Regions from separate parts of the Arthrobacter sp. UYEF20 genome, predicted to be linked through region 1. Evidence: riboswitches for the same ligand, from Rfam matches in the RefSeq annotation. Region 1 holds a riboswitch; each other region holds the start of a gene.
The links. Region 1 has a riboswitch for thiamine pyrophosphate ahead of ABIB26_RS17625 (ECF transporter S component). Riboswitches for the same ligand answer to the same signal wherever they lie in the genome.
Positions count from the first base shown of each region.

Region 2: linked by a shared signal. The riboswitch ahead of thiC (phosphomethylpyrimidine synthase ThiC) and the one ahead of ABIB26_RS17625 (ECF transporter S component) in region 1 are both predicted to bind thiamine pyrophosphate.
Region 3: linked by a shared signal. The riboswitch ahead of ABIB26_RS12960 (bifunctional hydroxymethylpyrimidine kinase/phosphomethylpyrimidine kinase) and the one ahead of ABIB26_RS17625 (ECF transporter S component) in region 1 are both predicted to bind thiamine pyrophosphate.

Region 1 is NZ_JBEPNP010000017.1:79,096-88,677, forward strand. It holds gene ABIB26_RS17605 (O-succinylhomoserine sulfhydrylase) at 1-510, shown strand, start outside; gene ABIB26_RS17610 (glutamate--cysteine ligase 2) at 562-1,746, opposite strand; gene ABIB26_RS17615 (energy-coupling factor transporter transmembrane component T family protein) at 1,857-2,660, opposite strand; gene ABIB26_RS17620 (ABC transporter ATP-binding protein) at 2,657-4,339, opposite strand; gene ABIB26_RS17625 (ECF transporter S component) at 4,339-4,971, opposite strand; TPP riboswitch at 5,039-5,183, opposite strand; gene ABIB26_RS17630 (DUF4235 domain-containing protein) at 5,368-5,631, shown strand; gene mnhG (monovalent cation/H(+) antiporter subunit G) at 5,973-6,401, opposite strand; gene ABIB26_RS17640 (MrpF/PhaF family protein) at 6,391-6,669, opposite strand; gene ABIB26_RS17645 (Na+/H+ antiporter subunit E) at 6,666-7,211, opposite strand; gene ABIB26_RS17650 (Na+/H+ antiporter subunit D) at 7,208-8,848, opposite strand; gene ABIB26_RS17655 (Na(+)/H(+) antiporter subunit C) at 8,845-9,462, opposite strand; gene ABIB26_RS17660 (Na+/H+ antiporter subunit A) at 9,459-9,582, opposite strand, start outside.
Region 2 is NZ_JBEPNP010000022.1:17,073-26,654, reverse strand. It holds gene ABIB26_RS19600 (alpha/beta fold hydrolase) at 1-475, shown strand, start outside; gene thiC (phosphomethylpyrimidine synthase ThiC) at 558-2,357, opposite strand; TPP riboswitch at 2,353-2,460, opposite strand; partial or broken gene ABIB26_RS19590 (amidohydrolase family protein) at 2,489-3,093, shown strand; gene ABIB26_RS19585 (nuclear transport factor 2 family protein) at 3,331-4,086, shown strand; gene ABIB26_RS19580 (hypothetical protein) at 4,498-4,707, opposite strand; gene ABIB26_RS19575 (MoaF-related domain-containing protein) at 4,756-5,091, opposite strand; gene ABIB26_RS19570 (hypothetical protein) at 5,189-5,536, opposite strand; gene ABIB26_RS19565 (hypothetical protein) at 5,630-5,800, shown strand; gene ABIB26_RS19560 (VOC family protein) at 5,871-6,746, shown strand; gene ABIB26_RS19555 (hypothetical protein) at 6,931-7,368, shown strand; gene rpsP (30S ribosomal protein S16) at 7,623-8,042, shown strand; gene ABIB26_RS19545 (RNA-binding protein) at 8,047-8,289, shown strand; gene rimM (ribosome maturation factor RimM) at 8,412-8,999, shown strand; gene trmD (tRNA (guanosine(37)-N1)-methyltransferase TrmD) at 9,000-9,582, shown strand, end outside.
Region 3 is NZ_JBEPNP010000010.1:113,257-122,838, forward strand. It holds gene rplU (50S ribosomal protein L21) at 44-352, opposite strand; gene ABIB26_RS12960 (bifunctional hydroxymethylpyrimidine kinase/phosphomethylpyrimidine kinase) at 754-2,397, opposite strand; TPP riboswitch at 2,380-2,477, opposite strand; gene ABIB26_RS12965 (Rne/Rng family ribonuclease) at 2,596-5,880, opposite strand; gene ABIB26_RS12970 (vitamin K epoxide reductase family protein) at 6,367-7,035, shown strand; gene ndk (nucleoside-diphosphate kinase) at 7,117-7,536, opposite strand; gene ABIB26_RS12980 (DUF4233 domain-containing protein) at 7,575-8,051, opposite strand; gene ABIB26_RS12985 (bifunctional folylpolyglutamate synthase/dihydrofolate synthase) at 8,055-9,413, opposite strand; gene ileS (isoleucine--tRNA ligase) at 9,417-9,582, opposite strand, start outside.

The DNA.
Region 1 (9,582 bases):
GGCCCGGTCAAGCAGCTTATGCGGCACACCGGACCGGCGCTCTCCGCCTTCAACGCGTGGGTCCTGACCAAGGGCCTGGAGACCATGGCCCTGAGGGTGAACCATTCCTCGGCGTCCGCCCTGCGGCTGGCGGAGTGGCTCGAGGGGCAGCCCGCGGTCAGCTGGATCAAGTACCCGCTCCTGCCGTCCCATCCCCAGTACGAGCTCGCGGCCCAGCAGATGAAGGCCGGCGGCACTGTGCTGACGTTTGAGCTTTCCCCGTCCCCCGGGCGCTCCGCGAAGGAAGCCGCGTTCGCACTGCTGGACGCGCTGCGGATCATCGACATCTCCAACAACCTGGGCGATTCTAAGTCCCTCATCACGCACCCCGCCACGACGACGCACCGCGCCATGGGCCCGGACGGCCGCGCGGCGATCGGGCTCAGCGACGGCGTGGTGCGGCTCTCCTTGGGCCTGGAAGACGTCGAGGACCTGATCCGCGATCTCGGGCAGGCGCTCAAACAGGTCTGACCGGGGATTCTTCCTTCCGCGGGACGGCATCCCGCGGCAGCGTCTCTTCAGTCAGGCCCGGCGCACCCGCCCCAGGGCCGACGGCTGGTGCGCGGGATCCCGGGACGCCGAGCCCAGCATGGTCACCTTGACGGCCCGGTCGACGACGGCGGCGAGCCCGCCTTCCCGGAACGGCCGGCGCTGCAGCTGCGAACCGGTTCCCTCGGCGAGGATCCGTGCGATGCCCTCGTGGACCAGTTCCAGCTCCGCCTGCTCCGCCAGGACCGGGGCCAGATAGTCCACGAGGGCGTGGACCACATCCGCCGCCGGCGCGGGCGTAAAGGTCCCGAAGTCCAGCAGCTGGCCGCGGAGCCCGCCATTACTGGCCTGCCAGGCGGCCATCCGCAGCAGCAGCGTCGGCACCGGGGCTGGTTCAACGCCGTCGTTCCACTCCCGGCAGGCCGATTCGACCAGGGCACGCACCAACACGGCGATCAGCGCCGCGTCGTCGGCCCGCAGGCAGACGTCGGCGACCCGGACCTCCACGGTGGGATGGTGCCTGCACAGCCGGGCGTCGAAATAGATCATCCCCTCGTCCAGCAGCACACCGCTTTCCACCAGCCGGGTCACCACCCGCCGGTAGACCGGCAGGCTGCCGAAGATCATCGTGGGACCCGAGCCCGGCCAGCGGTTCCACGCCTGGGTGCGGTAGCTTTCAAACCCTGTCTCCGCGCCGTTCCAGTACGGGGAATTTGCGCTGAGGGCTATCAGCACGGCCAGCTTGTCCCGGATCCGGTCCATCACCGCCACGCCTTCCTCGGGGGATTCCACCAACGTGTGGACGTGGAACCCGCAGGTGAGCTGGTTCCGGACGATCAGCCCGAAGCGTTCCTGCATGCTCACATACCGCGGCGACGGCGTTGTGTGCGTCGCGGATCCCCTCGGCGACGTGGCCAGGGCTGCGATGCGGCCGCCGTGTGCCCGTGCGGCCCGGTCCGCGAGCGCACGGCCCTGCCTGAGCTGCTGGAGCAATTGGGGGTAGCCCAGACACGGCTGCGTCTGGGTTTCGATCTGCTCCAGCTTGAGCTCGAGGCTGAACCCGGCGTCTTCGTGGACCGGCCCCTGCGCCGGGACCACCCGGCCGGCGTCGTGCTTCTGCGGGACCAGGCTGGGCAGCATGACGTCGGCCAGGGCGAGCGGCATCCCCGTTTCGGGGTCCACTATCAGCAGTTCTTCCTCCACGCCGAAGGTGCGCATAAATCTATTGTGCGTCAGGACCCGCGGAAGCGCGCTACCCCAACGCGGGGTCACTCCGCGCGCGGCGACAGGTTCCGGGGCAGGGCGCGCACCGCTGCGTTGCGGGCTTCCTATTGCCGGGTGAGGAACACGAGATTCCAGGTCCCGGCGGCCAGCGCCGCGGCGACGGCGGCAGCGGCAATGCCGAGCCCGCCCAGCAGGACCCAGGCGTCGAGGCTGCTGAAGGTGGAGGGCCGCGCCCAGGTGCGCTGGGCGCCGCCGAAGCCGCGGGCCTCCATGGTGACGGCCAGGCGGGAGGCGCGCCGGATGGCCTGCACGAGGAGCCCGAAGCTCTGCCCCAGCGTGGACCGGAGCCGCTGGTACGGGTTGCCGCGCGAGCCCACGCCGCGGGCCCGCCGCGCCATGCCGATGGTCTGCCACTCTTCGGCCATGAGCCCCACGAGCCGCATCGCGGCCAAGGTGCCCAGGACGAATCGGTGCGGCAGTTTCGCGTTCTGGGCCAGCGCGTCGGCAAGGTCCGTGGGGTCCGTGCAGCTCATCAGCAGCACCGCCGGCAGCGCGATGGCGAGTCCGCGGAGCAGGAAGCCCAGCCCCAGTTCAAGGGAACCGTCGCTTACGGACCAGATGCCGGCGTCGAGCAGTATTCTTCCGCTATCCGGCGCCAGGATGGCCGTACTCCAGCCGCCCAGCGCCGCGGCCAGGATCAACGGCCAGCCGCGCTGCCAGAGCAGCGCGAGGCTCAGCCCGGCCAACGGAAACAGCGCCACTTCGAAGGCCAGCGCCACCGACGCTGAAACCCAGTCGATGGACAGCGCCAGCACGAGGGTGATCAGCACGACGGCGGTGAACTTGGCCAGCGGGTTGGCGCGGGTCAGCAGGGCCTGGTTGCCGCGCAGGCTCAGGACGTCCCTCACTGCGCCTGCACCGGACCCGGTACGCGATCGCCCGGTACGCGACTGCCCGGCTCGCGATCGCCCGGTTCCCGGTGCTCCGGGGCGCGGAGGCTGAGCTGGGTGCCGCCCAGGACCGCGGTGAATTCCGCGTCGTGGGTTACCGACACGACGGCGGTGCCGGCGTCGAGGAGTTCGGAGAGGAGGGAGGCGAGCTCGGCCCAGGTGTTGGCATCCTGGCCGAAGGTGGGCTCGTCCAGGACGAGCACCTGCGGATGGGCCGCGAGCACGGTGGCAACCGAGAGCCGCCGCTTTTCGCCGCCGGAGAGTGTGTAGGGGTTCGCGTCCACCAGTTCGGTCAGCCGGAGCCGCTCCAGCAGTTCGTCCACCCGTTCTTCGCCCCGGCCCAGGTGCCGGGGACCGAACATCAACTCGTCGAGCACCCGGCCGGTGACGAACTGGTGTTCGGGTTCCTGGAAGACGGTACCGATCCGGGCAATCAGCTGTTGAGCCTTCCACTGGTACGGATCGGTCCCGGCGCCGGCGCTCAGCTCCGGCGTGGCGGAGACCGCGCCGGACACCGGCGCCAGCAGGCCGGCCAGGGTCAGGGCGAACGTCGACTTGCCGGAGCCGTTGGGGCCGGTGATGGTCAGCGCCTCGCCGGCCCGGATCCGGGCTGTGAGGCCGGACTGCACCGGTACCGGGGCGATGGCCCTGAAGCCCCTGCGCAGACCGGATCGGCGGGGGTGTTCGCGGGAGACCGCCAGGTTGTCGGCCGCCATCAGGAGGGTCCCGGCGTCGGGCTGTCCGGGCAGGGATGCTTTTGCGGAGCCAGCGACCGGCAAGCCCGCGGCAGACGCTGCCCGCACCCGGGTCGGCGGCACGTAACCGGGCACCCAGACGCCCGCGGCGGTGAGCATGTCCCGCGCCTGCACCAGGACCTGGTCCGGCGGGCCGTCGATCAACACGGCCGTATCCGTGGCGGATCCCGGCTGCAGGACCACGATCCGGTCCACAAGGTCCTTCCAGACGGCCACCCGGTGCTCCACCACCACGAGCGTGGCGCCGGTCTTGTCCAGGCAGCGGCCCACGGCGTCGCGGACTTCCAGGACGCCGGCGGGGTCCAGGTTGGCGGTGGGTTCGTCGAGCAGGAGCAGCCCGGGCCGCATCGCCAGGATGCCGGCGAGCGCCAGCCGCTGCTTCTGGCCGCCGGAGAGGGCCGAGGTCGGGTGGTCCAGCGGCAGCCGGCCCAGCCCGACGTCGTCGAGCGCTTCCCGCACCCGCGCCCAGATCTCCGCCGGGGGCACGGACAGGTTTTCCGCCCCGAAGGCGACGTCGTCACCGAGACGGGAGAGCACCACCTGCGTCTCCGGGTCCTGCTGCACCAGCCCCGCCCGGCCGCGCCGGGCCCGCGGCGGGGCGCCGTCGATCAGCAGGCTGCCGGTCTCGTCGGAATCCTCTGCCGTGTTGTCGCCGAGGGCGTCGGCTGCGTTGTCGCCGAGGACCCCGGCCAGGGCGTGGAGCAGCGTCGATTTGCCGGCGCCGGAAGGCCCGAGCAGCAGCACCCGCTCCCCGGGCCTGATGTCCAGGTCCAGCCCGTTGACTGCGGGCCGCGGCCGGCCGGCGTGCCGCCAGCCCCAGCCGCGGGCCGTGACCGCGGCCGGGCGGACGCCGTCGGAAGATGTCGGGCAGTGTGCCGGCATCAGGAGAACACAGGCTCCGTGGCGGCCTTGCGCGAGGCGAACGAGCTCAGCACCCCGGTCTTGGCGAGACCCCGGGTGGCGAGCCAGGACAGGGCGCCGGCGATAATGGCGCCGGAGACGGACATGAAGATGATGTACGCGAGCTTGTCCCCGGCGGCATAGGCGATGTTCCAGCCCCATGGCGCGAAGGAGTCATTCAGGGCGCCGAACAGCCCGGCACCGGCACCGGCCAGCAGGGAAACCGGCAGGTTGAACTTCTTGTAGACGAACGCTGCGAACACGAGCTCGGCTCCGAGGCCCTGGAGCACGCCGGAGATCAGGACAGTGGTGCCGTATTGCGAGCCCATGATCAGCTCACCGGTGGCGGCCACCGTTTCGCAGAACAGTGCCGCCCCGGGCTTGCGGATGATGAGCATGCCCAGCACGGCGGGAATCATCCAGCCGCCGGCGTAGAGCCCGGTCAGCGGCGGGTAGAACGCGTTGACGGGTGCGGAAATGAGGTTGGCGCCCTGGGACCAGGCCCAGAAAATGACGCCGCCGGCCACCGCGATCAACGCGGCCACCACGATGTCCACCACACGCCAGTTGTAGCTGCGCCGGGTGAGGATCTGCTTCGCAGAAATGTCAGTCATGTCGTCCTCCTGAGGAACAGGAGGGGAGAGTGCGCCGGCCGGCCACGGCTTCCGCCGCCCTGCCGGGCACTCTGAGAACTCGACTCCCTTTCGCCGGTACTAACCGGATCAGGTTCGAGGGTCTGCGGCTGTCCGCACTCTCAGCGCCCACCGGTGGTTTTCCCTGGATTCCTCCAGCGATGCCCGACGGCGGCGCTCCCCTGTCGTATATAAAATCGCCCTTGTGGGCACTGTCCAGTTTACACCCGGCGGGACCGGCTTCCCGTGCCCAGCAGTCACATTCCGGGCCGGAGGGACCGGCGCCGCACGGCGCGGCCTGCGCGGCCGGGTCCCTCCGTCAGGGCCGGGACGCTAGGCTGGGGGAAGCCCTGTTCCCTCCCGCAAGGAGTCCGAAGAATGAACATCGTCATCAAACTGCTCGGCACCGGCATCAGCCTGCTCGCCGGGTTCGTCGGCACAAAGCTCGTCGACACCGTCTGGGAAAAGTCCACCGGCAACAAGCCGCCCAAGGGCCACGACGACGACATCCCCACCACGCTGCGCTCGGCCCTGACCTTCGCGCTGATCTCGGCCGCGGTCAGCGCCATCATCCAGGTCCTCGCCAACCGCGGCACCCAGCGCGCCATCACCCGTTTCGCCAAAACCCAGGACATCGTCTAGCGGTCATTTTCGTTAATTTTCGGGGGTTTGGAGGGCCAGGACCTCTTCGGGTCGGGAGGACATGCCCATCCGTCGCGCCCGGGTCCGGTCATAATCGGAATATGCCCATCCGCGGGTCCCGGCGCGGGGCATGATCCGTATCCCGGGGGCAAGTGCGGGTGGCTCCGCTGCGGGGATCGGCTACTCTCCGGGAGGACATGCCCATTCCTCGCGCCCGGGTCCGGACAGAATCGGAATATGTCCATCCGCCGACCCCGGCGCTGGGCATGTCCTTAAGCCCGGCCACCCCGCCGCCCGGACCTGAACCCGGGCGAACTAACGAAAATGCTTACTAGCACCGGTCACCGGCGGCCCCGACCGCCGCCGTCGTCAGCGGCCCCGCCGTCGTCCGAGAAACCGCTCTTGCCCGCGGCCTGCTGCACCACGGCCTCCAGCTCATCGGCACTGAGCAGCTCCGGATGGAGGTGCTTGGTGCGGTAACCGGCCCGGCCCACCATGTGGGCGGACACCGGCACGGTGAGCAGCTGGAAGATCCAGGCCACCACGAGCACCGGCCACACCCACCACGTGCGCATCTGCAGGCCCACCGCGCAGAGCAGCAGGAACAGCCCGAGCACCTGCGGCTTCGTGGCGGCGTGCATTCTGCTCATCAGATCGGGGAAGCGCAGCAGGCCCACGGCCGCGCCGAGAGACATCAGCGCGCCGACCACCATGAACACGGCAGAGACGGCGTCGATCACGGTATCGCCGGAGAACGTCTCAGGATTCACGGGCGTGCTCCCGCCGGTCGGCGACGAACCGGGCCACGGTCACCGAGCCGACGAACCCGATGATGGACACGGCGACCAGCAGCATGAGGTTGTTGAGGTGCCGGTTCACGGCCATGTCGATGCACAGCGCCGCCCCGAAGATGGCCAGCAGCACGTCGGCGGCGAGCACCCGGTCCAGCAGCGAAGGGCCCCTCGCGATCCGGATGATCGCCCCCGCGGCGGCCAGGGACAGCACCACCGAGGTTATGGTCAGGACGAGCTGCATCATGCGCTCACCTCCTGGTTGAGAGCGGACAGTTCGTCCTTGGTGCCCATGATCCGGATCAGCCCGGCCTCGGCGTCGCGGACGTCTTTGCGCAATCGTGCGGCATCGTCCGCGTTGCGGACGTTGATGCCGTGGATGTAGAGCGTGGACGTGGACCTGTCCACCTCCACCACGAGCGAGCCGGGGATCAGCGAGATCACGTGCCCGGTGGCGGTCACCAGCAGGTCCGAGTGGCTCCGCAGCGGGACGGCGACGACGGCGCTGATCACCTTGGGGCCCTTGGCCACGGCAAGGTAGAAGACCTGGAAGCTCGCTGCCACGACTTTGACCAGGATGATCAGGGCAAAGGGGACGGCGCGCAGGATGTTGAACCGGCCGCCGAGTTCCACCGGCGGCAGGTACAGCAGCCTGGCCACCACCACGGCGATGATGGCGCCGAAAAGCAGGTTGCCCGGACTGAAGTCCTGCCAGAGGGCGCCCCAGACAATCACGAGCCAGACCAGCAGCGGGAGTTCCTGCCGCAGTGAGATCCGCTTCCGGCTCATTTCGGCACGCCCTGCTGTGCGGGCTGCTGCGGGGGCTGCTGCTGTGCGTGCTGTGCCAGTGCCGGCACCGGCGCGTCCCCGCCGAGGACCGCCTGGATGTAGGCGGTGCGGTCCAGCATCTCCGCGGCGGACTGGTCCGCCACCTTGAACAGCGGCCCGGCGAAGACGGTCAGCGCGACGCCGAAGATCACCAGGCCCAGGGTGGAGCCCACCATGGTCCGCGGCAACAGGGTGACGTTGGGTTTGCCCGCGCGGTGCCCGGTGGCCGAGTCCTCCGGGGCGGCCAGGAGCACCGGGTCAGGGTGTTCGGCGTCCTCGGGCTTGCGCCAGAACGCGCGGTTCCAGACCCGCGCGACCGCCAGCAGGGTCAGCAGGCTGGTCAGCACTCCGCCGATTACCAGGGCGTAGGCCAGCGGGGTGCCCAGCTGCACGCCCGCCTGCAGGAGCCCCAGCTTGCCCAGGAAGCCCGAAAACGGGGGGATTCCAGCCAGGTTCATGGCGGGAACGAAGAACAGCACGGCCAGCACCGGGGAGAGCTTGGCCAGGCCGGCGACGCGGTCCATGGAGGAGCTCCCGCCCCGGCGCTCAATCAAGCCGGTCACCAGGAACAGGCTGGTCTGGATGGTGATGTGGTGGACCACGTAGAAGACTGCGGCGCCCAGGCCGGCCACCGAGGACATCGCCAGCCCGAACACCATGTAGCCGATGTGGCTCACCAGGGTGAAGGAGAGCAGTCGCTTGATGTCGCTCTGGGCCAGGGCGCCCAAAATTCCCACCACCATGGTCAGCAAGGCGGCGACCATCAGCGGGGAATTGAAGGTGTCCCCCGGGAAGAGCAGCGTCTCGGTGCGCACCATCGCGTACACGCCCACCTTGGTCAGCAGCCCGGCGAACACCGCCGTGACCGGGGCGGGGGCCGTCGGGTAGGAGTCCGGAAGCCAGAAGGACAACGGGAACACCGCGGCCTTGATCCCGAACGCAACTAACAGCATGACGTGCAGCAGGTTCCGCGTGCCCTGGTCCACGTCGGCGAGCTTGATGGCGAGGTCGGCCATGTTGATGGTTCCGGTGGCGCCGTAGATCATGGCGATCGCGATCAGGAAGAGCACCGAGGAAACCACCGAGACCACCACGTAGGTCACGCCGGCCCGGATCCGCGGCCCCGTCCCGCCCAGCGTCATCAGCACATAACTGGCGGTCAGGAGGATCTCGAAGCCCACATACAGATTGAACAGATCCCCGGACAGGAAGGCGTTGGAGACCCCGGCAACCAGGATCAGGTAGGTCGGGTGGAAGATCGAGACGGGGGCGTCCTGGTCGCCGTCGGCCATGCCCTGACCGGTGGCGTAGACCAGCACGGCGAGGCTCACGGCGGAGGAGACCACCAGCATCAGCGAGGAGAACTGGTCCACCACCAATACGATGCCCCAGGGCGGCAGCCAGCCACCGATCTTCACCGCCGCGGTGCCGCCCTCCCAGACGGACGCAAGCAGCAGGCATTCGAGCAGCAGCGTCAGGGACAGCAGCGTGATGCTGACGGCCCGCTGGGCCCGGGAGTGCCGGATCAGCAGGAAGGTCAGGGCGGCGCCGAGGATGGGAAGTACGACGGCGAGCGGAGCGAAACTGGCGATGTTCACTTATCCCCTCCTTCCGGGCCTGGTGGGGTTACGTTGCGCGAGCCGGGCTGCTCTTCGGCGGCGGCGTCCTCGGCGTTGAGCTTGCGGTCGGCCACCTGGACGGTGGCGGCGCCGGGGGCGTTGCTTCCGGCGGTGTTGTTTCCGGGGGTGTTGCTTTCGGGGGTGTTGGAGATCCCGCCACCGTCCGAACCGATCATGGTGAGCGGGAATTCGGAGGTCTCTGCCGGGATCACGGAGTCGTCCTCGGCGTCGAAGCTGGGCGTCTCGGCGACGCGGCGGTCCTCGGCGTCGTCCTGGATTTCGTCCTGGCGGGCCAGCACCCAGGTGCGGTAGATGATGCCGAGCATGAACGCCGTGACCGCGAAGGAGATCACGATCGAGGTCAGGATCAGCGCCTGCGGCAGCGGGTCGTTGTAGTCCCGCGCCCCGGTGTCCTTGCTGAACAACGGCGCCAGCCCGGCGTAACCGCCGGTGGCGAGGAGGAGCAGGTTGGTGGCGTTCGCCAGCAGCATGAGGCCCAGGAGCACCCGGGTGAGGCTGCGTTCCAGGATCAGGTAGATGCCGCAGGCGTACAGCGCTCCCATGACCGTCAGCAGGGTCACGTTGACACTCATGCTTTCCCCCTGGCGGTGGCTTCGGCGGCCGCTTGGTCCGGGGCCCCGCCGGCTTCCTGGTCTTCGGACGGTTCCCCCGGATGCTCTTCGAAGTGCTCGTCGAAGTGCTCGTCGATTTCC
Region 2 (9,582 bases), on a different contig from region 1:
CGACCTGGTGCAGTCCCTGGCCCTGGTTGAACCGGCCTGCCTCTCGCTGACGGCGGAACTGCCCGCGACGGCGGCGTACCGGGCCCTGATGCAGCCGCTCTTCGATGTGCGGCACCACCTCAGCGATGACGATTTCCGGCGCGAGTTCATCCGCCGGGCGTTCGCCGCCCACAGCCCCGGCGCCGGAACGGCCGAAGTCCCGGGGCCCGAAGAGCAGCGTGAAGCCCGCAGGCTGCGGCTGCAGGCACCGCCCTGGGAAGCCCCGCTGCAGATCGTCCCGGGCGTACCCACCCTGGTCCTGACCGGTGGCTGGGAGCCGCTCTACGAGGAAATCGCCGGCTACCTGCGCGAGACCGGCGCCCTGCACCGCATTGCGGCGGGCGGGCACCGGCCCCAGGATTCAGCTGAGGGTGACCGGGTCATCCGGGCGTTCATCGCCGACGTCGGCCGGAGCCAGCACGCCCACGCCTCCTAAGTGGCTGGCCCAACTGGGTCGCAGTTAATGTCGTTATGGGCGCCCAAAACGACGTTAACTGCGACCTAGTTGGGCGGGTCCGCTAGGCCTGGGCCGGAAGCTGCGGCTCCGGCAGGTAGACCTTGCCGCCCGAGGCGAGGAACTCGTTGCTCTTCGCACGCATTCCCGCCGCCATGTCGGCGAGTGCGGCCTGCGAGTCCGCGGAGCCGTATTCGTCCCGGATGTCCTGGCTGATGCGCATGGAGCAGAACTTGGGCCCGCACATCGAGCAGAAGTGGGCCGTCTTGGCCGGCTCCGCGGGGAGCGTCTCATCGTGGAAGGCCTCGGCCGTGACCGGGTCCAGCGACAGCGCGAACTGGTCCCGCCAGCGGAATTCGAAGCGGGCCTTGGACAGGGCATCGTCGCGTTCGTGCGCACCGGGGTGGCCCTTGGCGAGGTCGGCGGCATGGGCGGCGATCTTGTAGGTGATCACGCCGGTCTTCACATCGTCCTTGTTGGGCAGTCCGAGGTGTTCCTTGGGCGTGACATAGCAGAGCATCGCGGTGCCGTAGCGGGCAATCTCCGTGGCGCCGATCGCCGAGGTGATGTGGTCATAGCCGGGCGCAATATCCGTGACCAGCGGCCCCAGCGTGTAGAACGGGGCGCCGTCGCACAGCTCCTGCTGGCGTTCCACATTTTCACGGACCAGGTGGAAGGGGATGTGCCCCGGGCCTTCGACCATGACCTGCACGTCGTATGTCCACGCCCGCTTGGTAAGTTCGGCCAGGGTGTCCAGTTCGGCGAACTGGGCGGCGTCGTTGGCGTCCGCCGTCGACCCTGGCCGCAGACCGTCACCGAGGGAGAACGCGACGTCGTACTTGGCGAAAATTTCGCACAGCTCGTCAAAGTGCGTATACAGGAAGTTTTCCTCGTGGTGGGCCAGGCACCAGCCTGCCATGATCGCTCCGCCGCGGGACACGATCCCGGTGACCCGGTTGGCGGTCAACGGCACATAGCGCAGCAGCACACCTGCGTGGACGGTCATGTAGTCCACGCCTTGCTCACATTGCTCGATCACCGTGTCCCGGTAGATCTCCCAGGTCAGGTCATTGGCCTCGCCGTTGACCTTCTCCAGCGCCTGGTAGATCGGCACCGTCCCGATCGGGACGGGGGAGTTGCGGATGATCCATTCACGGGTGGTGTGGATGTCATCCCCGGTGGAAAGGTCCATCACCGTGTCCGCGCCCCACTGGGCGGCCCACTGCAGCTTGTCCACTTCCTCGGCGATGGAGCTGGTGACCGCCGAGTTGCCGATGTTGGCGTTGATCTTCACGAGGAAGGCCTTGCCGATGATCATGGGCTCGGATTCGGGGTGGTTGATGCTGTTGGGAATGATGGCGCGGCCGGCCGCCACCTCGCTGCGGACCAGCTCCACGTCGCAGTTCTCCCGAGCGGCCACGAACCGCATCTCCGGAGTGATGACGCCCTGGCGGGCGTAGTGCATCTGGGTGACCGTCTTGCCGTCGACGGCGCGGCGGGGCACCGGCTGTGCACCCTTCCATTCAGCCGACGCGGCGCCCCTGCGCACCGCCGACTTACCGTCGTCGAGCAGGTTCCGTTCCCGGCCGCCGTAGGGCTCGGTATCGCCCCGGGATTCTATCCATTCGGACCGGAACGGCTCCAAGCCGACCACTGGATCGCTTCCGGGGCCGGCCGTCCGGTATATCGTGAACGGCGGATTCTTCACCCCGCCGGGGGAATCCTCCAGGGCAATTTCGGTCACCGGAACGCGGATGCCGTGTTCCTCGTCCGTGGTGAAAGCCAAAGAATGGGACTTCAGTGACTGTGTTTCCTGGGAAGTCTCATTTTGGGCAGGGATCAACTGTGTTTCTTGCGTATTCACGGGAATACTCACTTCCTTCGCCGGCATTACCCGGACAGGTTCAACGGTCGCAGGCTGCATCAGCCCGATCTCAGCCCCTGCAAGGGCACCCGTGTGGTCGTAGACGAAGCTACCACACGGGTGGGCCGGGACTGGACGGGTGGGTCATCCCCGGGCTGGTCGACGCGCACTGCCACATCGGTCTCGGCCCCGGCGGGGTTGTGGCGGAACAGGTGGCGGAGGCGCAGGCCATCACCGACCGAGACGCCGGCACCCTGCTGGTGCGCGATGCCGGCGCCGTGCACGACACCCGCTGGCTGCAGCGGCGTGCCGACGTGCCACACATCATCCGGTCCGGCCGGCACATCGCGAGAACCCGGCGCTACCTGCACGGCTTCGCCGTCGAAGTGGAGCCGGAGGGTCTGGTGGAGGCCGTACGCAAGCAGGCCCGCGCCGGCGACGGCTGGGTCAAGGTCGTGGGGGACTGGATTGACCGCGACGCCGGCGACCTCGCCCCGGGAGCTCAAGGACGCCGTGCAGGCCGCCCATGATGAAGGCGCCCGGGTCACGGCGCACTGCTTCGCCGAGGACACGCTGGATGACATGCTCGACGCCGGGATCGACTGCATCGAAAACGGCACCGGCCTGCCCCCCGCGGCACCTGCCTCGTTTCGTCGAACAAGGCGTGCCGATCGTCCCCACCCTCATCAACATCGCGACGTTCCCGGCCCTCGCGGCGCCGGCGGACACAAAGTTTGCGGGGAGACCCTGCCGCTGTGCCGGCTGCGCTACGCCGGATACGCCAACGCCTGGGGCTTCGCGATCTACCGCGCCAGTCACGGACGACTACCAGGACAACTACCTGCCCATAGGGCTGGCCGGCGGCACCGCCGAAGAAGCCCTCGACACCGCCTGCGGCCTCTACCCCAACGACCCCGCCGCCTGGACCTGAACCCCCGACGAATTAACGAAAATGAGGACTAGGAGCACTCCCATGACCAGCAAGGCCATCGTCATCGCGGCAACCACCGCGCTCTTCATCAACAGGGACCTTACGGCGATCGACACCTACTTCGATCCCAGCTACGTACAGCACTCCACCCTGGTTGCCGGCGGCATCGAGGGGCTGCGGGCACTCGCATCGAATCTGCCGACGGACTTCGCCTACACCCCTGTACGGGCATACGCGGAAGGTGACCTCGTTGTCACCCAGGGTCTCTACGCCGGCTTCGGGCCCGCGGAATTGGTCGGCTTCGACGTGTGGCGTGTCGAGAACGACCGCATCGTGGAGCACTGGGACTCTCTCGTCCCCGTCGCCGAGGAAACCGTCAGCGGCCGCACCCAGACCGATGGCCCGGTGGCCGCCACCGACCTCGACAAGACCGCGCAGAACAAGGCCCTCGTCCTCGACTGGGTCGAGAAGGTCCTCGTTGGCGCCGACTACAGCCTGTTGACCGACTATGTCACGACCGGGCTCTACGCCCAGCACAATGTCGAGGCGGCCGACAATCTTGACGGATTCGGGGCGGCGGCAGCCGCCTGGGGCGCGGACGGCAAGCTCCTGGCCTACAAAGCGGTGCACCAGGTCGTCGCCGAGGGAGACTTCGTCTTCACCCGCGCCGAAGGTGAATTCGGCGTCCCGGTCATCTACAACGACCTGTGGCGCATCGAGAACGGCAAGATCGTCGAACACTGGGACGCCATCGCCCCGGTTCCGGCCGAACTTCCACACACCAACGGCATCTTCTAGGACACGCCGGAGGGCGGCGCAAGACCGGCCGCCCCCGCTCGTCGAACCTGCATCACCCTTACTTCAGCAATTCGATGGGACCTGTCCGCGAACGACTGTTCGTGAGACTAGCCCGGGCAGTCGGCGGGGCGCTCCTGCCCGGTTGCTTGCCGCCGGACCGCCTGCCTGCCGTGGCGAACCCCGGATTCCCGCGGGCGGTTTGCGCGTGGCGCCGAAGCAACTGGGGAGGAACGTCACGGCAGGGGTGCGTGGGGCGTTTCCGGTGGCCGGCGCCGGGCTACTTCCCGGGAGGACCGCCTAGTCCTCGCGCCCGGGACCGGGCAGGACCGGAATATGTCGCCCGCCGACCCCGGCGCGCGGCATGCCCTTGAGTCCGGCCACCCCGCTGCCTGGACCTGAACCCCCGGCGAACTAACGAAAATGCCTACTAGCCGGAAGAAGCGTCATTTTCAGGGCGATCCGGTCCGCGTCCGCCGTCGTCGTGACCGGCCGCAGACCCTCGTCGACCTCGGCCCGGCTCACCCAGGTCCGCAGCGCCTCGGAGCTCACCCCGAGCTGCTCTCCGATCCGGCGGTACGCGCCGGTCCTGGTCGCAGGGTCTTTCCTTGCATCAATGGCCATCCGCGTTGCGCGCTCACGCAGTTCGGCAACGCGCGGCCTGTGGACGGCTCAGTGATCATGGACCGGGATGATTCGCCCCTTAAGGTTCCAGAAGCTGCGGGAGGCCAGGTCGGTGATGTTGGTGTAAGCGGTCAGGTTTTCGTAGTCCTGGACGTGGGTGACGGTGTTGCCGGTGTCTTCCTCGACCCAGGTGACCAAATACAGGTCGGGGCGGAGTTGCGTGCGGGTGATATCGAATTTATTGAGTGTCCCGGCCGGGTAGCTGGCGTCGGCGACGACGGTGACTTCGAGTTTGTCCTCGGCAACGAAATTCAGTTCGTATTTGGCGTTGTCGCCGAAATCGAAAACGAACTTTCGCCCGGTTATCTGAGTCTTCTCTGTCATGGCCCAGCCTTCTGTGGATAAATGGGTGGAAGCGGTGTGGAGCCGAATGACCACTGCGCCCGGTCCCGGCTTCGGCTTCCGCGTGATGGGCGCGGGTCTACGCCCAGATGTACTCTTCGGCGATGGCTCCGTCACGCCACTTCGCGACCGTCACCATGCGGCTTCCATCCTCGAACTCGCCGATGACACAGGTCCACTCACCGGATCCGAACGCGATCGGGTGGGAGGTGATCGTGGGCGGCGTGCCCCCGGCGGAATCGACGTAAGCCTTCATCGCGTCAATGTGCTGCCCGACCCCACGCGTGGGGTCCTGGCCTTTCCAGTCCACGAGAACGTCATCAGTGTGGTGATGGGCAAAGGCGCCGTTCCAGTCGGCCTTGTTCCAACCGTCGAAGTCGAGATCGTCCATTCCCTTGAGATTGCGGTCAACCTGCTCGTCCTGCATGGTTCCTCCTTCTCCAAGAGCGCCGACCTCGGTCTCCGGCCGCGCTGCCGTGCCAACCTTGAATCTGACTCGCCCAGCGTAGATGAGCGGTCAATGACGTACAAGGTTCTGCCCAGGGCGATCAGCGAAGGTGCCAGCGCCGATGTCCTGGTCTCCGCCGACGATCCGCGGAGCGGTCTGGACACGCTGCGGCAGCTGAAACATATCGTGCCGCGCGGAGAGCCGGTCCGCCAGGAACAACCCAGGCCATTAGGAATAAATTGAAGCTTCAAGTAATTTAGTTTATATGAAGGTCATCGAAGGTCGGTGGCCGCTGAAGCACCGGAGCGATCAAATGACTGCAGAAGCCAGCACCCAGGATCTTCTTCCCGCCGCACTCACCATGGGCACCGTGATGCTCAAGGTCGGCGATATGAAGCTCATGACGGACTACTACCAGCGCGCCCTCGGCCTCGACATCGTGGCCGAGCAGGACGGCGGGCTCTACCTGGGACGCCGGCAGAAGCCGCTGGTCCACCTCGCCCCGGCGCCCGGACTCAGCCTCCCCTCGCGCGGCGAGGCCGGCCTCTTCCACACCGCGCTGCTGTTCGACGACCAGCCGTCCCTCGCCGCCACGGTGGCCAGCGCCGCCCAGTTCGAGCCGCAGTCCTTCACCGGCAGCGCAGACCACCTCGTGAGCGAGGCCTTCTACTTCAACGATCCCGAGGGCAACGGCATCGAGCTGTACTGGGACCGTCCGCGCGAGGCGTGGTCCTGGGAGGGTAACAACGTTGTGATGGACAGCCTGGCCCTGCCGCCGCAGCGCTACCTCGAACAGTTCCTCACCGAGGAATCCGTCAGCGGACAGCGTGAGGCGGAGGCCGGCATCGGGCATGTCCATCTGCAGGTGGGTGACGTCCATTCTGCGCAGGACTTCTACGTCGGGACCCTCGGCTTCGAGAAGACCGCAGGCTGGCACGGCCAGGCGCTGTTCGTGTCCGCGGGAGGCTACCACCACCACATGGCGATGAACGTCTGGAACAGCCGCGGCGCCGGCCCCCGCCGGGACACCCTCGGCCTGGGCGAGGTGCTGATTGAAGTACCGTCAGGCGACGACGTCGGAGCCCTCGCCGGCCGCCTCAAGACCGCCGGCGTCCCCTCGCACCACACGGGAGCCGAACTGCGCTTCGAAGACCCGTGGCGGAACCGCATCCGCGTCGCCGTGCGCTGACGGCACCCTGGCTGCGGCGCGGGCCGGTGCGCTGGCTGCGGCGCCGGCCGGCACGCTGGCTGGGCGCCGGCTGGGCGTGCTGGCCGGCGGCGCTGGCCGGCACGCCGTCCGGACCGGGCGGCTGGGCTAGGCTGGAGCCGGAATTTCCGCCGCGCGATCAGCGCCGAGCCACTAAGGATCACCCATGGGATTCACCGAAATCTTTGTCTCCACCCACGATGAAGCCCTCAAGCGCGCGGCTGCGCTCGAGGGCGGCGGAGCCGCGGCCGCCGGGGCCCTCCGGATCCCGGACATCAGCGACTTCGAAGTCGAACGACTCGGCGATCTGGCCGGGACGGCCGTGCACTCCGCCGGCGCCGACTACGAGCTCGCCATGGTGGACGTGGCCAGCGACTCCCTGCTTGGCGTCCCGCCGGCCATGGTCAGGGCGCTCGCGGACCTGCTCAGCTATGAGACCGAGGGGGAGGGCGACGTCCTGGCGGAGGTGGCCCTCAGCTGGGCCGCCGAGGAGGACATGCCCTTCGGTGCGGACCAGGCAGCCCGTTATGTCCGCCAGCTGGCGGAACTGGCTGCCGGCGTCGATCCCGCCGCCCGGTCCGGGCTCTACGTCTGGACCCGCTGACGCCGCAGTCCGGAACCGCTTGGCCCCGCTATTTGTCTGCAGATTTGCCCCCTGATTTGCCCTCTGATCTGCACGGGTGCGGGCGTCAAGTCGAAATCCGCGCGTTGATCTGGCACAATGAACAGGTACTCGATCTGCGTGGCCCCTCTCTCCGCGTCCGGATCTTGTCCTTTTAGAACCCCCTAGTACGGCCCGCCCCACGGGTGCAGAACGCCGGGCTCGACCCCGTTTCAGAAACAGGAGTGACCACAAAAGTGGCCGTAAAGATTCGCCTTAAGCGCTTCGGTAAGATGCGCGCACCGTACTACCGCATCGTCGTCATGGACGCACGCTCCAAGCGTGATGGCCGTGCCATCGAAGAGATCGGCAAGTACCACCCCACCGAAGAGCCCTCGTACATCGAGGTGGACGCGGACCGTGCCCAGTACTGGCTCGGCGTCGGCGCACAGCCGTCCGAGCAGGTTGCCGCGATCCTCAAGATCACCGGTGACTGGCAGAAGTTCAAGGGCCTCCCGGGCCAGGAGGGCACCTTGAAGACCAAGGCTCCCAAGGCTGCCTTCGTTACCCCGGAAAAGGGTTCCGTGATCATCCCGGAGGCCATCACCAAGAAGGCCAAGAAGGACGACGCAGCCGAGGCCCCCGCCGACGCCGCAGCAGAGACCACCGAGGCTTAGTACATTGCTGGCAGAAGCGCTCGAACACCTCGTCCGCGGGATCGTTGACAGCCCTGAGGATGTCAAGGTCAGTGCGAAGAACAACCGCCGCGGGGACACCCTCGAAGTGCGCGTTCACCAGGACGACCTCGGACGGGTGATCGGCCGGCAGGGCCGCACCGCACGCGCATTGCGCACAGTGGTTGCAGCGCTGGCGGATGGCGAGCCGGTCAGGGTCGACGTCGTCGACACCGACCGCCGCCGGTAACGCTTTCAGCACTACTTGTCTTGAGTCCGGCCCCTTCACCAGATAATGGTGGAGGGGCCGGACTGTTTTCCCTTGATCCACAGAATCGCCAACCGAACAACCAACCCCGAACAGAGGAACAGATGCAGCTTCAGGTGGCACGAATCGGCAAGCCCCACGGCATCCGCGGCGAAGTGACCGTCCAGGTGCTCACCGACGCGCCCGGGGACCGCTTCGTTCCGGGCACCCAGTTCGTGGTGGAGCCCGCCTCGGCCGGCCCGCTGACCATCCTCAGCGCCCGCTGGAACAAGGACATCCTGCTGCTCGCGTTCGAGGAGATCGAGACCCGCAACGAAGCGGAGACCGTCCGCGGCGCCAAGCTGTTCATCGAAACCGAGGAACTCGACGACGATGACGACGACGAGGGCTGGTACGAACACGAGCTCGTCGGCCTGGACGTCCGCGTCGGCGACAAGGTGGTCGGCAAGGTCTCCGGGTTGAACACCCTCCCGGTCCAGGACCTGCTCGTGGTCACGTCGCAGGACGGCAGGGAAATCCTGATCCCCTTCGTGGAGCAGATTGTCCCCGAGGTCAACGTCGGCGAAGGCTTTGTCCTCGTGACCCCGCCGCCGGGACTCTTCGAGGTCAATGCCGAAGAGGGCGCCGAGTCCGACGACGACGCCGGGCCCGGGGACGCTTCCAAGTCCGAGGACGCTGGAGAAACCGCCTAAATGAGGATCGACGTCGTCAGCATCTTTCCCGAGTACCTGGCGCCCCTGGAACTCTCGCTGATCGGTAAGGCGCGCCAGGACGGGCTGCTGGAGCTGAACGTCTACGACCTCCGGGACTTCACCACGGACCGGCACCGGACGGTGGATGACACCCCGTACGGCGGCGGTGCCGGCATGGTCATGAAGCCGGAGCCGTGGGCGCAGGCGCTGGCCGCCGTGGCCGCCGTCGGACCCGCAGACTCCAGTCCGGACGGCCCTGACAATCCGGGAACAGCGGCCCGGCCGGTCCTGATTGTGCCGTCGCCGGCGGGGGAGCGGTTCACCCAGGCCACGGCCCACGAACTCGCCGAGGAGGACCGGCTGGTGTTCGCCTGCGGACGCTACGAAGGCATCGACGAGCGCGTGATGGAATGGGCCGCCGGCCACTTCACCGTGCGGCCCGTGAGCCTGGGGGACTATGTGCTCAACGGCGGCGAGGTGGCCGTGCTGGCCATGGTGGAGGCCATCGGGCGGCTGCTGCCCGGCGTCGTCGGCAACCCCGAGTCCCTCGTCGAGGAATCCCACTCGGACGGGCTGCTGGAAT
Region 3 (9,582 bases), on a different contig from region 1:
AAAATTCTGGGGAATCTGCTGGAACCTGAACAGTAACGAAGAGTTACTTGATACCGGTGATCTTGACCTTGGTCAATTCCTGACGGTGGCCCTGGCGCTTCTTGTAACCGGTCTTGTTCTTGAACTTCTGGATGACGATCTTCGGACCACGAAGGTCTTCGAGGATCTCAGCCGTAACCGTTACCTTGGCCAGGTCCGCAGCAGCAGACGTGATCTTGTCACCGTCTACCAGGAGCAGTGCGGGCAACTCAAAGGTGCTGCCGGCTCCACCGGGGACGCGGTTCAGGGTAACGAAGTCTCCAACGGAAACCTTCTCTTGGCGGCCGCCTGCGCGGACAATCGCGTACACCACTGGGGAACTCACTTCTCTCGACGTTTATTACTAGATTTGCGTGCGGAACCTGGTCCAAATTGTTTGGCTGGCTCACGCTGTGCCTCTACGCCGGTGGATTCCCCGGGGGAACCCATGAGCTATCCCGTGGACAATGCCATTCGATATCGAATGACGTGTCCTCAAGGTCATAACCCAAGTGTTGGCGTAAGCACCGAAGATCTAGACTACGCTAATTTTGCCTTCGGCCGCAAATGAGGCTGGTTCCGGAGGGGCCGCACGTGATGGACGCAACTCGATCAAGACTTCATGCAATCAAGACTTCATTCAATCAAGACTTCACTCACTCAAAACAAAGCGGTCCTGCAACGACTCCCGGAACCGTGCCCCACCATCGTACAGGCTGGCCGGGGAGGCCGTGCTCAGGCGTGCAGCCTCGGCGCGTCGAAGAACTCGACCTCGTACCGGGCCGACTGCCGGAAGGCCACCGCCATGGCGTCCCGCTCGCTGGCGGAAGCGCGCCGCGCCGCCTGATCCGTCAGGGCGATGGCCTGCCGCGTCGCCGCGGCAAAGTCCTCGTCGGCGTAGGTCCGCAGCCATTCGGCGTAGGGATGACCTTCCGGGGCGCCGGCCGCCAGGAACTGCGCGTGGAGTGTTGCGCCCACCTCGGCATACAGCCAGAAGCACGGCAGGGCGGCCGCGATCAGGACGCCGTAGCTGCCGGAGACCGTGGCGGCCAGCAGATGGTCCACGTAGGATTTCGTGACCGGGCCCAGCTGCACCTCCACGGCCCGTGTGCTGAGCCAGTTCCGGTGCAGCTCCGATTCGACTTCGAGGCACTGCTGCGCGGAGCGGGCCCAGAAAAGCTGTTCGGCTTCGGAGGGTGCGATGGCCGCCGCCCGGGCCAGCACCCGCGAGTAGCCGTTGAGGTAGAGGGCGTCCTGGGCCAGATAATAGGCGAAGTCCTTCTCGGCCAGCGTGCCGTCGGCCAGGCCCTGGATGAACGCCAGGCCATAGATCGCGTCCAGGTCCGCCGCGGCACTGTTCCCGAGGGCAGCGGTGAACTCCCCCTCGTCCGGAACGCGATGCCCGGTATTCACCTGGCCCGTGCCACCCTGGTCTTCGGTCAGATGCTGCACGTGGTGGAAATGGTGCACTGGACCGTTGCCCGTTCCGACGTCGAGGCGGTCCGAGGTCCGCAGCGCACCCGCTAGCCAGGGCTTGACCTCGCGCAGCGCCGCCTCCCAGTCCCCCACCCGGGCCTGAACCGTGGCCAGCGCCGAGGACAAGGAACATCCGGTGCCGTGGCTGTTGCGGGTGGGCACCCGTCCGCCGGTCACCACCACCGTCTCCTGGCCCAGGAGCCCCGCCGTGTTGACGAGCGCATCGGGGCAGCCGTCGTCGTCGTTGTTGTTGTTGCTGGGGTAATCACCGCCGGCGCTGCGGCCCAGATGTCCGCCCTTCACGAGTACCGTCGTGCCGGTCAGGGCGGCCAGCCGTTTGCCCTGGTCAAGGGCCTCGGCCCAGTCGGCTGCGGCGGGTTCCCGGAGAAGGATGGCCAGTTCGGCGAGGTTGGGTGTGACCAGGTCCGCGAGGGGCAGCAGCGCGTGCAGGGCGGCCTCCGCCGTTTCCCGCAGGAGCCGGTCGCCGCTGGTCGCCACCATCACCGGATCCAGGACCACGACGCCGGGCCGGGCCTGTTCAAGCCAGGCGCGGACGGCAGCGATCACCGTGGCGTCCCCCAGCATGCCGATCTTGACGGCGTCAATGCCGATGTCCTCGCTCAGCGCGTCCAGCTGGGCGGTCAGGAACGACGCCGGCGGAACGTGGACGGCGCTGACGCCGCGGGTGTTCTGGGCTGTGAGGGCGGTGATCGCGGCCATGCCGTAGCCGCCGTGCGCGGCAATGCTTTTCAGGTCGGCCTGGATCCCGGCGCCGCCGGAGGGGTCCGAACCTGCAATAGCCAGCACCCGCGGGATCCGGCGCCCGGCGGGACGCGGCACGGAGGGCAGAAACGATGAAGGCAGAACAAGTGAGGGCAGAACAAGCGAAGCCACGAGAGACATCCCTTCGCCGGTGCTAACCGGACAGGTTCGACGGGTTTGGATCTCAGCCGGCTCCATGCGCGGCACCCCGTGTCAGTCCTCCAGCTTAGCCGTATCGCTTAACGAAGTCGCGGGGGCGGCCCGGGACTCGGCGTATTGCTACGCCGGGTCCCGGACCGCCCCCGCGGTCACGCGGAACTGTCCCGTGCTGCCCGGTGGTTAGAGCTCCGAAGCCGGGACGCCGACGCCGAGGATGATCGGCTCGTTCGCTGCCGGCTTGGCTGCCGGCTTGTCGGCGGTCATGGCCGGGGCCTTGGCCTCGTGGACGGATCCGGCCGCGGCCGAGGTGGTTGCCTCGCGGTGCTCCACAGACGTCTCATTGGCTGCGCCCTGGGCGCGGCTCGCGCTCCTGTTGCGGCGGACGCGGCGGCCACGCGTGGTGCCAGCGTCAGCGTCGGTGTGGATCCGCGCCGGGGCAGGCGCTTTGGACGATGCAGGCGCCAGTGCCGGGGCCTTGGCAGCCTGGGTCCGGTCCACGGCGGGCCGGGCTTCATCGGCTTCGCCCAGGTTGGCGAAGGCCTCGGTCAGCAGGTCCAGGGTGAGGGCCGGAGACGGTGCCTCGTCGGCGTGCTCCACGAACGGCAGGGCCACCTGCTCGCCGCCGAAGGTCAGCACGGCCGCGGGACGTCCGGCTGCCTCCTCTGTCGCGGCCAGCCGCGCGGCTGCCTCGACGGCGGCCTGGCGGGCCCCGGCGTCGCTGGCAGCGGCTGCCTCCCCGTCGTGGAGGTGCGCGGCATGCGCGGCGGCTGCGATGTTCGCCAGGGCGGCACGGGTCGCCTCTGCCTTGGCATGACGCTCGGCCTCGGTGGGCTCCGGATGGACGGCTGAGGGTGCCGATGGGGCGTACTCCGGCATTCCCTGGCCGCCCTTGCCGCGGCGGCGGCTCTTGCGTTCGGTCCGGGGGGCCGGCAGGTTCTCGGTCCGCGGGACATGGTGCTCGGCGGCCACCACGTTGGCGCGGCGGTGCTCCACCGGCTCGTCGTGGGTGACGATGCCGCGGCCGTCGCAGGCTTCACACTGCTCGCCGAAGACTTCCAGCAGCCCGGTGCCCATCCGCTTGCGGGTCATCTGCACCAGACCCAGGGAGGTCACCTCGGCCACCTGGTGCTTGGTACGGTCCCGGCCCAGGCACTCCACCATGCGGCGCAGCACGAGGTCACGGTTCGATTCCAGCACCATGTCGATGAAGTCGATCACGATAATGCCGCCGATATCGCGGAGCCGGAGCTGCCGGACCACTTCCTCGGCCGCTTCCAGGTTGTTCTTGGTGACGGTTTCCTCGAGGTTGCCACCGCTGCCGGTGAACTTGCCGGTGTTGACATCCACCACGGTCATGGCCTCGGTACGGTCGATCACGAGGGAACCACCGGAAGGCAGGAACACCTTGCGGTCCAGCGCCTTGTGGATCTGCTCGTCGATCCGCCAGGCCGAGAAGATGTCCGCGTCCTTGGTCCACTTCTCGAGCCGGCCCACCAGGTCCGGAGCCACGTAGGTGACGTAGGCCTCGATGGTGTCCCAGGCTTCCTCGCCGGAGACGATCAGCTTCGAGAAGTCCTCGTTGAATACGTCACGGACCACCTTGATGGTCAGGTCCGGTTCGCCGTAAAGCACCTCGGGGGCGAGCACCTTGGTCGACGTCGACTGGCTCTCGATCCCTTCCCACTGCGCGCGCAGCCGGTTGATATCGTGCGTCAGTTCTTCTTCGGACGCACCCTCGGCCGCGGTCCGGACAATGACGCCGGCATTTTCCGGCAGGCGGTCCTTGAGGATCCGCTTGAGGCGGTTGCGTTCGACGTCGGGCAGCTTGCGGGAGATGCCCGTCATGGAACCGCCGGGAACGTACACAAGGTAGCGGCCGGGCAGCGAGATCTGGCTGGTGAGGCGGGCGCCCTTGTGGCCTACCGGGTCCTTCGTGACCTGGACCAGCACGGAGTCGCCGGACTTCAGCGCGTTCTCGATCCGGCGCTGCTTGCCTTCGAGGTTGACGGACTCCCAGTTCACTTCGCCGGCGTAGAGCACGGCGTTACGGCCGCGTCCGATATCCACGAAGGCAGCTTCCATGGAGGGCAGCACGTTCTGGACCTTGCCCAGGTAGACGTTGCCGATCAGGGAGTCCTGCTGGGTCTTGGACACGAAGTGCTCGGCCAGGACGCCGTCTTCGAGGACGCCGATCTGGATTCTGTCGTCGCGCTGACGGACGATCATCTGGCGGTCCACGGATTCACGGCGGGCCAGGAACTCGGCCTCGGTGATGACGGTGCGGCGGCGGCCGGTGTCGCGGGATTCACGGCGGCGCTGCTTCTTGGCCTCAAGCCGGGTGGAGCCCTTGAGGGACGTGACGCGGTTGTTGACCGGCGCCTCGGTCTGCGCGCGCGGTGCACGGACGCGGGTCACCGTGTTGGGCGGATCGTCGTCTCCCCCGCCGGTCAGCTCCAGGTCCTGGTCACCGCGACGGCGGCGGCGACGGCGGCGCGAGGTCACACCGTCCTCCAGCGTCCCCTCGGAGCCTTCTTCGGTTTCCTCGGCTTCCTCGCCGGAGACCTCGGTTTCGGTCTCGGCGCCGGGCTCGCTGTCGGCTCCCCTGCTGCTGCGTCCGCGGCGTCCGCGGCTGCGGCGGCGACGGCGGCCGCTGGCGTCTTCGCCCTCGGCCTCTTCGCCTTCTTCATCTTCGGGCTCTTCGGGCGCGGCGGCAGCCGGAACCGGGCGCACGACGACGCTCAGATCCGGAGCCTGGAAGATCATCGAGGTGACCGCTCCCGGCTCGAGGAAGAGCGAGGCCGCCGCCGAGGCTGCTTCGGCCGGGGTCTCTGCGGCGGCACGGGTTTCTGCGGCGGCAGTGGTTTCTGCAGCAGGGGTCTCTGCGGCGGGGGCTGCTTCGGCAGGGGTTTCCGCGACGGCCGGCGTGTCGGCAGGCTCTGCCGGGGACACGGCAACTGCTTTGGGTGCCTTGGCGGGGGCCCCGGCCGCTGGCTCTGCTTCGGCCACCGGGGCGGCGGCCTTAGCTCGGCTGGCGCGACGCCGGACGGGCTTTTCTGCAGGCGCCTCGGCGGCCGGCGTTTCCGCCGCGGCTGTCTCAACTACTGCGGGGACGTCCGCCACTGGAGCGCTGACAGCGGCAGATTTTTCGGGCTCTTCGGCGAAGGCCGGCAGGGGCTCGGGCACCTCGGCGACCTTGCGGGCGCGGCTCCGGCGGGCGGGTGCCTTGGCCTTGGTTTCGGCGGCCGGCGCTTCCGGAGCCTGCTCGGCGGCCGGGGCATCAGTCGTCTCTGCCACTGCAGCGGCCTCCATGGCCTCTGCCTTGGGAAGGGCCTTGCGTCGGGTCCGGACGGGCCTCTTGGGCGGTGCTGCTGCGGTCTCTGCTGCTTCTGCTGTTTCTTTGGCAACAAGCGCGTCTTTGGCAACAAGCGCGTCTTCGTTACCGGCTACAACCTGGTCATTATCCATATGTGGTGACACTCCTGCCCCGGGGTACCGCCACATCCGGCACCCGTTGGGGCAATTATTTGTCAACACCCGCAGGCATTGACAGAAGTCAATTGGATACCCTCAGGTTCGCACCGGCAGTGGGGTGCGGCAGCCCTGGAGGGCCGGCGAGATTGTTCTGAAACCCGTTGATCTACACGCCACAACCAGGTGCCGTCCAATGGCATTGCGGGACAGCGTGGATCAGAGGATCCGCAGCTCCCTGCTCATCATTGGCGGTCTTGGGAACAAAGTCGCCGGACCGGGACCCGGATGTGGATCGGGTTCCAGCCACGATCATTGTCTCACAGGAGCCGTCAAAGCAGGCGTAGGTCCGGGTTCGAATCGCCGGGCGTGCACCCGGACCGGGCCGCTGAAGGCAATTCACCGGCTTCCCTCCCCGGCTTCCCCCAGCCGCCGGCGTTACAATCGGGGCCAGAAGCACCCGACCCTAAGGACCGACATTCCATGCCAAGCATCTCCAGTGCCACCGGCAGTTCAACCCAGCAGCCGCGATCCGGCCCGGCGGCTGCGGAACGGCCGTTGCCGCCCATGACCCGTGACCGTCCGTTCGCGTGGCTCCTGCTGATCACCGGCGTCGTCGGCTGGCTTGCCTCCGGGACCTTGGTGCTGGAGAAACTGGAGGTCCTCAAGGATCCCAGCCACGTGACCGTCTGCGACGTGAACCCGTGGATCTCCTGCGGCCAGGTGATGCAGACCTGGCAGAGTTCGCTCTTCGGCTTCCCCAACATGTTCATCGGCATCGTGGCGTTCGCCGTCATCATCACCACCGCCATGGGCATCCTGGCCGGTGCCACGTTCGCCCGCTGGTACTGGCTCGGGCTGCAGGCCGGAGTGACACTGGGTTTCATCTTCGTGGTGTGGCTCTGGTCCCAGGCGCTGTATTCCATCCACATCCTGTGCCCGTTCTGCATGATCGTCTGGGCCGCCATGATTCCGCTGTTCGTCTGGGTCACCGTCCGCAACGTGTCCCACGGCGTGATCCGGCTGCCCGCCGGCCCCACCCGGATCCTGGGCGACTCGGGCTGGATCCTCACGGCACTGCTCTATGTCGCCGTGATCGCCACGATCTTCTTCGCCTTCATCCAGGTCTTCATCGGGACCTCCGGCTACTGACCCGTTAAGCATCGCGAGGTGACAGTTAAGGCCAATGTTCATCGCGAACATTGGCCTTAACTGTCACCTCGGTGCGGCGGTTTAGTCCTGGAACCAGATCTTGATCTCGCGCATGGCGGACTCCACCGAGTCCGAGCCGTGGACCAGGTTCTGCTGCACCTTCAGGCCCCAGTCGCGGCCGAAGTCGCCGCGGATGGTGCCGGGGGCCGCCGTCGTCGGGTCCGTGGTGCCTGCGAGCAAGCGGAAGCCCTCGATCACCCGGTGGCCCTCGAAGATCGCGGCGACGACGGGACCGCTGAGCATGAATTCGACGAGCGGCTCGTAGAACGGCTTGCCCACGTGCTCCTCGTAGTGCTGCTCCAGCAGTTCGCGGCTCGCATCGACCTTCTTGAGCTCGGCCAGGGTGTAGCCCTTGGCTTCGATCCGGCCGAGGATGCTGCCCGTCAGGTTACGGGTGACGCCGTCGGGCTTGATCAGGACGAGGGTGCGCTCAATGCTCACAGTTGCTCCAATGATGTGGGGTGGGGTTTGGAATAAGTCTACGGGTTCTGGGCGCCGGTTTCAGGCGCCGGTCCCGGGCCGGGGCCCCCCGGATGGGCCGCCTCCCAGGCGGCCTGTTCACGTTCCCGCCGCGCTGCCTCACGGTCGATCCGGATGCCGGTCCGGATGCCGTACCACCAGGAAATCGCGAATAGTAGGCCCACCACGTACATCGTGGGCTCCACGATTCCGCTCAGGATCAGCACCAGCTGCAGGATCCAGCCCAGGCCCACTCCCCACGGCTTGGAGAGGACCGCGCAGGTGAACACGAACACGAGGAACAGCGCGATCCCCACTGAGAAGATCAGGACCGGAGGGAATTCGTTCCGGCGGAGGCCGAAGACGGCGAGGGTGCCGAAGAGCACCACAAAGGCTTCCAGCAGCAGGACCGTGGAAGCGAACATGACCTTCGTGGAGCGGCGTTTCTTGGGCATGCCCGGGCGCCATTCGCGCTGGGCTTTGGTGAGTTTGGCCATCGCTTAGGCATCCGCCTTTCCGAGCAGGATGCGGGCGTCCGCCACTAGCGTGATGGAGCCGGTGACGAGGACGCCGCCGGCCAGGTCGTCGTTGGCCTCGGCGCGTTCCACGGCCCACTCCAGGGCGTCGTCGAGCTTGTCCGCCACGTGGACGTTGTCCTCGCCGAAGCCCAGGTCCAGTGCGATTTCCGCGAGGTCCTCGGCCGGGACGGCCCGGGGCGAGTTGGACTGGGTGAAGCAGTATTCGGTGGCGAGATCGCCCAGGGATTCCTTGAGCTGCCGGAGGATTTCCTCGGCGTCCTTGTCCGCCAGGATGCCGACCACCACCACGAGCTTCGTGAAGCTGAACGCCTCATGGATGGCCTCGGCCGAGACCCGGATCCCCTCGGGGTTGTGGGCCGCGTCCACGATGATGGTCGGCGCCGTGCGGACCACCTCGAGCCGCCCGGGCGAGGTGACCGTGGCGAACGCTTCCTGCAGGATTTCGGCGTCGAGCGGCTTCTCCCCGCCGAAGAAGGCTTCGAGGGCGGCAATCGCGACGGCGGCGTTCTCGGCCTGGTGCGCGCCGTGCAGGGGGACCAGCAGGTCCTCGTAGCGGCCGGCGATGCCCTGGATGCTCACCACCTGGCCGCCGACGGCGACGGTGCGGGATTCGACGCCGAACTCGACGCCTTCGAAGCGGAACGGGACGTTGACTTCCTTGGCCTTTTCCAGCAGCACCTGGGCGGCGTCACGGGGCTGTTCGGCGCTGATCAGGAAGCCGCCGGGCTTGATGATTCCCGCCTTCTCGTAGGCGATGTCCTCGGTGGTGTCACCCAGCAGATCCGTGTGGTCCAGCGAGATCGGCGTGACGACGAAGACCTGCCCGTCGCCGACGTTGGTGGCGTCCGTGATGCCGCCCAGGCCCACCTCGATGACGGCGACGTTGACGGGCTGGTCCGCGAAGATCGCGAAGCCGAGGATGGTCAGGCACTCGAAGTAGGTCAGCCGGGGCTGGCCCTCGGCCTCGAGTTCGCCGTCCACGATGGCCAGGTACGGGCGGATCTCGTCCCAGATCCGGACGAAGGTCTCATCCGGGACCGGCTCGCCGTCGATGCTGATCCGCTCGGTGACCTTGGACAGGTGCGGGCTGGTGTAACGCCCGGTGCTCAGGCCGTGGGCGCGCAGCCCGGCCTCGATCATGCGGGCCGTGGAGGTCTTGCCGTTGGTGCCGGTGACGTGGATGATCGGGAAGGCCTTGTTCGGCTCGCCCAGGATGTCCATCGCCCGGTACAGGGGAGCCAGCCGCGGCTCCATCTTGTTTTCCGGGGCGCGGCCCAGCAGCTCGGCGTAGACGCTTTCTACGGAGAATTCGTCGGTCATGGCTCAGGCCTCTGCTTCTGCGGTTACTTTTGCAACGCTGATTTGGGGTTCCTTGACGTCGGCCGCAACGGTGTCCAGCTGGACCGTGAGGGTTTCGGTCTTGACCAGCCCGGCGTTGGCCAGCAGGGCGTCAACAGTCGCCTGCGAGGCGGTGACAGTGGTCCGGATC